Constrictibacter sp. MBR-5: one gene and its partner. The protein of the gene in region 1 interacts with the protein of each later gene in a pairwise test. Links are inferred from orthologs where the notes say so. Each region holds a gene or a part of one and is shown on either strand. Other genes may lie near its edges.

Region 1 (5,507 bases):
TCTTCGCCACGATCGCCTCGACGTCGCGGACGTTGATCGTCTTCTTCCGCCGCGACGCCGGCAGCAGCAACTGCGCCGCACCGACCTCGTCGATCACGTCGATCGCCTTGTCCGGCAGCTTGCGGTCGCCGATGTAGCGTGCCGACAGCTCGACCGCCGTCCGGATCGCGTCGTTCGTGTACCGGACGTTGTGGTGCTTCTCGTAATAAGGCTTCAGGCCCATCAGGATCTTGGTCGCGTCCTCCATCGACGGCTCGTGCACGTCGATCTTCTGGAAGCGCCGAACGAGGGCCCGATCCTTCTCGAAATAGTTCCGGTATTCCTTATAGGTCGTCGATCCGATGCAGCGCAGGTTGCCGCTGGCCAGGGCAGGCTTCAGCAGGTTCGACGCGTCCATTGATCCGCCGCTCGTCGCACCCGCGCCGATGACCGTGTGGATCTCGTCGATGAACAGAACGGCATCCTTGTGCGCGTCCAGTTCGTGCAGGACCGCCTTCAGCCGTTCCTCGAAGTCGCCGCGGTACCGCGTCCCCGCCAGCAGCGCGCCCATGTCGAGCGAGAAGATGGTGGCGCCCGAAAGGACGTCCGGCACCTCGCCCGCCACGATCTTGCGTGCCAGCCCTTCGGCGATCGCTGTCTTGCCGACGCCGGGGTCACCCACGTAGAGCGGGTTGTTCTTCGTACGGCGACACAGGATCTGGATCGTCCGCTCGACCTCCGCGTCGCGGCCGATCAACGGATCGATCATTCCCTTCTTCGCCTTCGCGTTCAGGTCGACGCAATACGCCTCGAGCGCGTCGTTACCCTTCTTCGCGGAGGGCTGACTCTCGCCGGAACCCGGCGCCTCATCGGGACCGCTGCCACGCACGCGACGCTCCTCCGACCGGCCCGGCACCTTGGCGATGCCGTGCGAGATATAGTTGACCGCATCCAGGCGGGTCATCTCCTGCTCTTGCAAGAAGAAGACCGCGTGGCTCTCACGTTCCGAGAACAGGGCTACGAGAACATTTGCGCCGGTAACTTCCTGCCGGCCCGACGACTGGACGTGGATGGCGGCCCGCTGAAGGACGCGCTGAAAGCCGGCGGTCGGCTTCGGATCTTCCCCGCGATTGACCGCAAGCGTCTCGAGTTCGGTGTCCAGGTATTCCACGAGCTCCGCGCGGAGCTTTTCGAGGTCGAGCCCGCAAGCGCGAAGGACCGCGACGCACTCCTGATCCTCGGTGAGCGCCAGCAGCAGATGCTCCAGCGTCGCATACTCGTGTCGCCGAGCCGACGCGAAAGCGAGGGCGCGATGCAGAGTCTGTTCGAGATTCCGAGACAGCATCCGGGGCTACTCTTTCTCAAGGGTCAGCTGCAGCGGATGTTCATGGCGCCGGGCGAAATCGACCACCTGCGCCACTTTCGTTTCCGCCACTTCGTAGGTATAGACGCCGCAGACGCCCAGACCGCGTCTGTGGACATGAAGCATGATGCGCGTCGCTTCCTCTCGATTCTTATGGAAGAAAGCTTCGAGAACATGAACGACGAACTCCATGGGAGTGTAGTCGTCGTTCAGCATCAACACCTTGTACATCGACGGCTTCTTGGTCTTCGGCTTCGCCTTGACGACGACACCTGTGGCCGGGCCATCGCCCTTCCGACCGCCATTCTGTCTGTCGTCGTCGCTCATCGCCTCGGCCACCGCACCGTTCGCCGCCCCGACATCGGACGTGATGTTACCACAGAGATAGTGGGCCTGTGCATGCCCGGAGAAAAGGGCGCCTCCGGCCCCAATCTGCGCCGCCACGCCGGCCGGGCCGTCAATCCCGGGAGACCGGCGCGTCCATGATGGTGAGTCCGTCATGACACACATTCAAGATTTACCTCTTTTCAACGGATAAGGGGCATTGCTTGCCACAGAACCTCATGATCTAAGCGCGAGATGTCCGATTGCGGACGTCTTCCGTGATCGGCGCAGCGCCAGAAGATGGACGACGGAGGGATCGTGACTGCCGACTCTGTGACGGAGACGCCGATCGGTCCGCGGCCCGCTCTGATCGGCCGCGCAATCTCCAGGTTCCGCACGGCAGCGGCGGCAATGACAGCCGCGGTCGGGCTCATGCTGATCACCGTCGGGGCGGCCGGGGCCGCACAATACGCATCCGTGGTTATGGACGCGGAAAGCGGCAGCATCATCGACAGCACGAACGCCGACGTGGTGACCTACCCCGCGTCGCTGACGAAGATGATGACCCTCTATCTCACGTTCGACGCGCTGGACGCCAAGTCGTTGAGGACCGACCGCCTCCTGCCGGTGTCTTCGCGCGCCGCGGCACAGCCTCCATCCAAGCTCGGGTTGCGCCCGGGGGAAATGATCCGCGTCGTCGACGCGATCCGCGCGCTCACGACCAAGTCCGCTAACGATGTCGCGGTCGTTCTCGCCGAGGCCCTCGGGGGGACGGAATACTCCTTCGCGGCGATGATGACCGCGAAGGCTCGCGAACTGGGCATGAAGGACACCGTTTTCCGGAATGCCTCCGGGCTGCCGGACGATCTCCAGGTGACGACGGCGCTGGACATGGCGATCCTCTCGCGAGCGCTGATCTACGGCCATCGGAAGCACTACCACTACTTCTCGACCGGCAGCTTCGAGCACGGCGGCAAGGTGTACCAGTCGCACAACCGGCTGCTGCAATTCTATCCGGGTGCCGATGGCATCAAGACCGGCTACATCCGCGCCTCCGGTTTCAACCTGGCGGCATCGGCGGAACGCAACGGGCGTCGTCTGATTGCGGTCGTCCTGGGCGGCGAGAGCGCAGGATCACGCGACCGCCACACCGCCGACCTGCTGGACCGGGGATTCGACTGGGCGGTCGCCGGCGGCCCCGCGCCGTCTTCGCCGGCGGCGATTCCTGTCGCTTCGATCGCCACCGCGGCGCGTTCGTCGACAGCGGCCCTGTCGAGTGCCGCCGCGATACAACCGGCCCACTCCGACGACGGCGCGGGCGACCTCGAAACGGGCGGCGGGCGCTGGGCCATCCAGGTCGGTGTGTTCTCCGACCGGGGGAATGCGCAGCGGATCGCGAAGGAAGCGGCGAAGCTGTTGCCGCGCCTGCCCGGGGATGCGAAGCCGGGTGCCTTCTCGATGGTGGGCCAGGACGGCCGCACCCTCTATCGGGCTCGGGTCGTCGGCGTCACCCGCGACGCGGCGAAGGCGGCCTGCGCCGCCCTCGAACAACGCAAGCGCGACTGTCTGGCGGTCGAGAGTTAGAGCATCTTAAGCCCGCGGGATCGTCGTCCGGCCCACCACGGCTATCAGTACCGCTTCGCCCAATCCCGCAACAGCGCCTGCTCCAGGCCACGTGCGCGGCCGAGCCAGCGGCGGCTGCCCGGCGGCGGCACAGGCGACCGCACCGCCGGCGAGGCGTCCAGAGCGGCGCGCTCCGCAGGGTCGTTCACGAAGACGGCGAAAACCAGACGCCGGCCCGACGCCGTGTCCAGATACCCTGCGAGGCCGCGGACATACGCCATCGTGCCGGTCTTAGCGTAGCTCGTGCCGATCTTCTTCGAACGGCTCACCGTGGTCAGGCGCGACTTCTTCTTCTTGGTCGCCTTCGTGCGGACCTGCACCTCTTCGACTACCTCGACCGACCGCGCCGGCATGAGGTCCACGAGGCTAACCCCGCCATAGGTGGCCTGAGCCCCTCTCCCCAGGATGGCGGCGATATGGTTCGGCGTCACGCGACCGGCCGACGTCAGTCCGGAGAAGTTCAGCGGCGCGTAGCTCACCCATCCGGCACCCGGCAGCAGGCCCGCATACCAGCGTCCGACTTCGGCGCTCGCCTGATCCAGCGGCAGGGGATGGCCCGCCATGGCCCGCGCGGTACTGAGGCCGATCAGCTCCGCCGTCAGGTTGTTGCTGTGCTTGAGCAGAAGGCGGAGGATCTCCGGGACCGGCCGGCTCTCGTTCACGTCCGCGAGGCGTGCGGTCGCGGGGGTGATGCCCGCCTCGGGCTCGGGCAAGGTCACGCCCACGCCTTGGGCGATGCTGCGGAATACGCGTGCGGTGGTGACGCCGGCCTCATGCACCGGCAGCCATGCATAGCCCTTGTCGGCGAGCGACGGGTCGAAGACCCAATCCGCCTCCTCGCTGTCGCTGCCGATCGACCCATTGCTCCGCATGAACGGTGCGCCACCCGGGAGGGTGGCATCGGCTGCACCGTAGGCGAAGCTCTCCACGGGGATGACGAGGCCGTCCGAAATCGCGTTCGTCACCGCGCTGAAGCTGTCGTCCTTTTGGCGATGCCACTGCAACTCGACGCGATTGAAGTTCAGCGACAGCGCACTGATGCCGGGATTGTAAGAGGCCGCATCCGGCTGCAGCGCATCGATCCGATTGTAGGCCGGCAGTCCCGTTTCGTCATAGACGAGCCGGCCCGTGACCCGCCTGATCCCCGCCGAGAGCAGGGATTGCGCCAGATGCCGAAGCGCGCCGTTGTCGAGCAGCGGGTCGCCGCCGCCCTGGAGATAGACGTTCCCGCGCAGCGTTTCGCCTTCGACGGCTCCGTCGATCAGCAGGCGCGTCGCGAAGCGGTACTCGGCGCCGAGGATCTCCAACGCGGCCACGGCCGTGCCGACCTTCGTGACCGACGCGGGGATGAATGCCTCGTCGGGAAGATGTGCCGCGAGCGTCGCACCCGTCTTGAGGTCGCGCAGGACGTAGCCGACTTCCGCGTCCGCGAAGCCGAACCGGGCGACCTGACTTGCGGCAGTGTCTTCTGGGGGTGCCGCCCCCGAACCGGCCGCGAACGCCGGTGGCGCCGCGGAGAAGGACAGGATGGCGATCAGGCCGAGCGCGGAGGCCCAGCGACGGCTGAATCTGGACGACATGACGCGAAATTACCCGCAACCGCCGGGAAATCGAAGCGAATTGCATCGCTTCACGTGCGGGGTGCTTTGCCGCAACGCCGTCATCGTGTATAGCCGCGCGCGATGACACTCATAACCGAACAGTCCGAACTCGAAGACTTCTGCGGGAAACTCGCCGGCGCAGATTTCGTCACGGTCGATACCGAGTTCATGCGCGAGAGCACGTACTGGCCGAAGCTCTGTCTGGTGCAGCTCGCCGGACCGGACAGCCATGCGGCCGTGGATCCTCTCGCGCCGGAGCTGGACCTCCAGCCCGTCTACGACCTGATGGCGAACCAGTCCGTCCTCAAGGTGTTCCACGCCGCGCGGCAGGACATCGAGATCTTCCTGCACCAGGGCAAGGTCATGCCCCGGCCGGTGTTCGACACGCAGATCGCAGCCATGGTGTGCGGCTATGGCGAATCGGTCGGCTACGAAACCTTGGTCGTCTCGCTGACGGGCCGCCGCGTCGATAAGATGTCGCGCTTCACCAACTGGGCCAACCGCCCGCTCACGCCACCACAGCTGGCCTACGCACTGGCGGACGTCACGCATCTGCGCGACGTCTACATCAAGCTGCGGGAACGGCTGGACCGGGAAGGCAGGACGGCTTGGGTCGA
Region 2 (4,738 bases), on another replicon or contig:
AACCGAAACGTTTCGCCCGAGCAGATGGCGCTCAGCCAGCAGTTGCTCGAAGCCGTCGGCGAGGTCGCCTGGATCGGCGACGAAGCGCTGATGGACGCCGTCACGGCCGTGTCCGGTAGCGGCCCCGCTTACGTGTTTCTGCTGATCGAGGGGCTCGCCGCCGCCGGCGTCAAGGCGGGCCTGTCGCCGGACCTGGCGGCCAAGCTCGCGCGGGCCACCGTATCGGGCTCGGGCGAACTGGCGCGCCTGTCGCCCGAGCCGGCCGACGTGCTGCGCAGGAACGTGACCAGTCCCGGCGGGACGACGGCCGCCGCCCTAGAGGTCTTGATGGCCCCTGATGGGCTCCAGCCGCTCCTCGATGCGGCCGTGGAAGCCGCGACGCGCCGCTCGCGCGAACTGGCCGGCTGAGCGACGGCCGTCTCGGCGTCGTGGGTCCCGAGTCCCCCTGTTTCGGTCCTCGGGGTGCGAGGGTATGCTGCCTCCGCGGGCCGCCTTCCGGCGGCCGTTCATAAGGAGGAGGAGCCCCGTTGGCCAAGATAACCTTCCCGGTGGAAGCCTCGCACATCATGATGTTCGCGCGTGCGATCGGCGACGAGAACCCGGCCTACCACGACGCCGAGAAGGCGAAGCAGACCGATGCCGGCGGCATCGTCGTACCGCCGACTTTTCCCCAGGCTGTCGCCCAGTTCGACCCCGACTATCATCTGCGGCCGAAGCCGGGGCAGCCCTGGTTCGGGTCCGGCAAGACGCCGAGCGGCATCGAGGGCAAGCCGGCGTCCAGCGGCGGCCTGCATGCCGAGCAGCATTTCGAGTTCCACCGCCAGGTCCGTCCGGGCGACGTGCTGACCGTCGAGACGAAGCCCGGCAAGACCTGGGAGAAGGAGAGCAAGCGCGCCGGCAAGCTCACCTTCCGCGAGCGGATCACCGAGTATCGCGATCAGAACGGCGAACTCGTCGTCACCGCGCGGGGCGTCGGCGTGACGACCGAGCGTCCGGTGGACCAGGGCTGAGGGGACGGACGATGGCACTCAAGGCGAGCAAGCTTAAGGTCGGCGATACGCACGAAGAGCGCGTCGTGGAGAACCTGTCGCGCACCCAGATCGTCCAGTACGCCGGTGCGTCGGGCGACTACAACCCGCTGCACACCGACGAGATCTATACGGTCCAGGCGGCAGGATATCCCAGCGTCTTTGCGCACGGGATGCTCACCATGGGCCTGACCGGCAAGATGCTGACCAACTATGTCGGCGCCGGCCGGGTAATCAAGTACGGCGTCCGCTTCACCAATCAGGTCTGGCCGGGCGACACCCTCGACGCGAAGGCGACCGTGGCGGAGATCCGTGAGGAGGGCGGCAAGCATTATGCCGACCTGACGATCTCGACCACCAATCAGGACGGCAAGGAAGTCGTCAGCGGCACGGCGACGGCGCTCATCGACGCCTGACACCTCCGCCGAAGCCGGGTAGGACGGCCGCGCCCCGGAAGCCGATGCGTCGCACCGGGGCGTTCCGCCCGCTCTCGCCGGGCCTTCTGCGGCAAGGGGGACGATATGGACATCAGCCTTTCGCCCGAGGTCGAAGCGTTTCGCGCCGAGGTGCGCGCCTGGGTGCGCGACAACCTGCCGCGCGACATCTGGGAGAAGGTCGACCGCGGCATCGAACTCACGCGCGACGACAATGTTCGCTGGATGCGCATCCTCTCCGAGAAGGGGTGGGTCGCGACGAACTGGGACAAGGCCGACGGCGGTCCCGGTTTCACCACCGAGCAGAAATACGTCTTCGAGGAGGAACTTTTCCTCGCCGGTGCGCCGCGCATCATCCACTACGGCACGCGCATGGTCGGTCCCGTGCTCCTGGCCTTCGGCACGGAGGACCAGAAGCGGCGCTACCTGCCGAAGATCCTGTCGAGCGAAGAGATCTGGTGCCAGGGCTATTCCGAGCCCGGCTCGGGCTCGGACCTGGCCTCGCTGCAGATGAAGGCGGTGCGGGACGGCGATCATTATGTGGTCAGCGGCACCAAGATCTGGACCACCCAGGCCCATTGCGCCGACCGCATGTTCGCTCTGGTGCGCACCTCGACGGAGCCCAAGAAGCAGGACGGCATCACCTGCCTGCTGATCGACCTGAAGGCGCCAGGCGTCACCGTCCGGCCGATCATCACCCTCGACGGTCGGCACATCTTCAACCAGGAATTCTTCGACGACGTACGGGTGCCCGTGGCCGATCGCGTCGGTGAGGAGGGGCAGGGGTGGCGGGTCGCCAAGTACCTGCTCGGGCACGAGCGGTCCAACGGCTCGTTCGTATCGATCGGCAAGCGACTGCTGGCAAAGCTGAAGGCGATCGCCGCCGCCGAGCGCCGTGACGGCGCGCGGCTGATCGACGATCCGGCGTTCCGCCGCAAGGTCGCCGAGTCGGAACAGGAACTCGGCGTGCTGGAGTTCACGTCGTGGCGGACGCTCGCCAGCGCATCCGCCGATCGCCCCGTGGGGCCGGAGGCTTCCGTACTGAAGACCCGGACGGCCGACACGCTGAAGCAGATCAACGAACTGATGATGGAGGCCGGGGCCTACTACGCGCAGCCGTTCGAGCCGAGCGCTATCCGCGGCGGCTGGAACGGCGAGCCGGTGGGGCCGGACTATCTCTTCAGGATGGCGCCGGAATATTTCGAATCGCGCGCGCGCTCGATCGCCGGCGGGTCGAACGAGGTTCAGAAGAGCATTCTGGCGAAGGCGGTTCTCGGTCTCTGACGAACGGTCGGGGCTGTGACCGGATGTCGCGGTAACCGGCGCGTGAACCACAATGGCGTAGCGACGTTGATTGAGTCCGAGTTTGATGTTTAGAGCCGTTCTAAACTAGGAGAGCCAGATGGCTAAGGGCAAGAACACCGCGGATGTCGTGAAGGGCCTCGAACGGGCCGTGGCCAACGCGTACGCACTGACGATCAAGACGCACGCCTATCACTGGAACGTGCAGGGCCCGAACTTCTACGGCCTGCACAAGATGCTGCAGGAGCAGTACGAGGAACTCTTCCCGGCCATCGACGAGATCGCCGAGCGGATGCGGGCCCTCGGCAGCTACGCGCCCGGCGGGCTCGACAGCTTCAAGAAGCTCACCGACCTGTCGGAGCCGAAGCCGGGTGGCACCGATTGGAAGGAGATGGTGGCCGACCTGATCGCCAGCCGGAAGGCGATCATCGAACAGGAGCGCAGCGTCATGGACGCGGCCGACGAGGTGGACGACCAGACCACCGCCGACCTGATGGCCGAGCGCATCGGCAAGCATCAGGAAGCCATCTGGATGATGGAATCCCTGCTGAAGTAAGGCTCCGGCCCTTCTTGGCTCGACGACGCCCTCCCTCGCGGGAGGGCGTTTTCGTTGGGACTGGCCGTCGGCCCGTGCGGCCGGCCCTGCGCCGCTCAGCCCGCACCGGTCTGCCGGCGCCACTCGTAGAGCGACACGGCCGCCGCCGCGGAGACGTTCAGGCTCTCCATCTCCGGCAGGATGGGGATGCGGACCAGCAGGTCGCAGGTCTCGCGCGTCAGGCGACGCATGCCTTCGCCTTCCGCGCCCAGGACCAGCGCGGTGCGGCCGCGCATGTCGTGCGCAGCAATGTCGCCGGTCGCCTCGCCCGCGAGCCCGAGACACCAGAAGCCCCCCGCCTTGAGCGTTTCCAGCGCCCGCTTCAGGTTGACCACACGGATCAGCGGCATGGTCTCCAGTGCGCCTGCCGCCGCCTTCGCCAGTGCGCCGCCCGCCTCGGGAGAGCCGTTCTCCGGCACGACGACCGCCGTGGCGCCGAACGCCGTCGCGCTCCGCAGCACGGCGCCGACATTCTGTGGATCCGTGACCTGGTCCAGGACGACGACCAGCGTGTGCGGCCGGTCCTGCGCCATGTCGACCGCATCCTCGATGCCGAGTGCCGGCAGCGCCTCGACCTCCGCCGCTATGCCCTGATGGACCGCGCCCCGCGGGAGATGCCGTTCGATCCCCGCCTTGTCCGACTCCGTGATCGTGACGCCGGCCGCACCGGCGGCGCGTGCCTCGGCCGCCGCTTCGGGCAGGGCGAGAATACGCCGCACGCGCCGTCGCGGGTTTCGCAGCGCGGCCGCAACGGCGTGGGTACCGTACAGCCAGAGCAGCCCCCTCTCCTGCGCTCTCGGCTTGTTTCGGGTGTGGTCCTCGGTCTTGCGCTTCGCCATCCGCTTCTCTATGTTCCGCTCGCTTTGCCGGGGCGGTCCGTCGGCCCATCCTCAAAAGGGACGGGAAGATGGCCGCTCTCGGCATTTTCGCATTGCCTGTTGAGACATCGTCTTTTAGACCTTTCCGCCCTTGTGGCGTAAGGGCACAGGGACGGCGGAGGGGTGCCCGAGTGGCTAAAGGGGGCGGACTGTAAATCCGCTGGCGTACGCCTACGTTGGTTCGAATCCAACCCCCTCCACCAAATCTCGCGCCTGGCGTGCGGGTGTAGCTCAATGGTAGAGCCCCAGCCTTCCAAGCTGGTTGTGCGGGTTCGATTCCCGTCACCCGCTCCAGGCGCCGGCCGTAGCGGTCGGCGGGGTGAGTGTCGAGTTGAATGGTAGCGGCGGCCGTTCGCCGCGGGATCTGTGTCCGTAGACGCGTCGAGAAGAGTACGAGCCATGGCGAAGGCAAAGTTCGAGCGGAACAAGCCGCACTGCAACATCGGAACGATCGGCCATGTCGACCATGGCAAGACGTCGCTAACGGCCGCGATCACGAAG

What was found.
Region 2: the proteins of clpS (region 1) and ABIE65_RS25770 interact in binary tests that used the Escherichia coli proteins (3 or more experiments, as listed by UniProt). The link is inferred for Constrictibacter sp. MBR-5 from one-to-one orthologs.

Annotation. Positions count from the first base shown.
Region 1 is NZ_JBEPTK010000004.1:325,408-330,914, forward strand. The notes cover bases 1-2,842. They hold clpS (ATP-dependent Clp protease adapter ClpS), read right to left. Parts: upstream 1,670-2,842; coding sequence 1,331-1,669; downstream 1-1,330. Other genes in these bases: clpA (ATP-dependent Clp protease ATP-binding subunit ClpA), read right to left, coding at 1-1,324; ABIE65_RS11615 (serine hydrolase), read left to right, coding at 1,985-2,842. Outside these bases: more of ABIE65_RS11615, read left to right, coding at 2,843-3,250; dacB (D-alanyl-D-alanine carboxypeptidase/D-alanyl-D-alanine endopeptidase), read right to left, coding at 3,295-4,869; rnd (ribonuclease D), read left to right, coding at 4,972-5,507. UniProt on the Escherichia coli protein: Involved in the modulation of the specificity of the ClpAP-mediated ATP-dependent protein degradation.
Region 2 is NZ_JBEPTK010000023.1:78-4,815, reverse strand. The notes cover bases 1,615-4,592. They hold ABIE65_RS25770 (Dps family protein), read left to right. Parts: upstream 1,615-2,864; coding sequence 2,865-3,320; downstream 3,321-4,592. Other genes in these bases: rlmB (23S rRNA (guanosine(2251)-2'-O)-methyltransferase RlmB), read right to left, coding at 3,416-4,198; ABIE65_RS25775 (acyl-CoA dehydrogenase family protein), read left to right, coding at 1,615-2,746. Outside these bases: proC (pyrroline-5-carboxylate reductase), read left to right, coding at 1-408; ABIE65_RS25785 (FAS1-like dehydratase domain-containing protein), read left to right, coding at 528-1,010; ABIE65_RS25780 (MaoC family dehydratase), read left to right, coding at 1,022-1,444; more of ABIE65_RS25775, read left to right, coding at 1,550-1,614.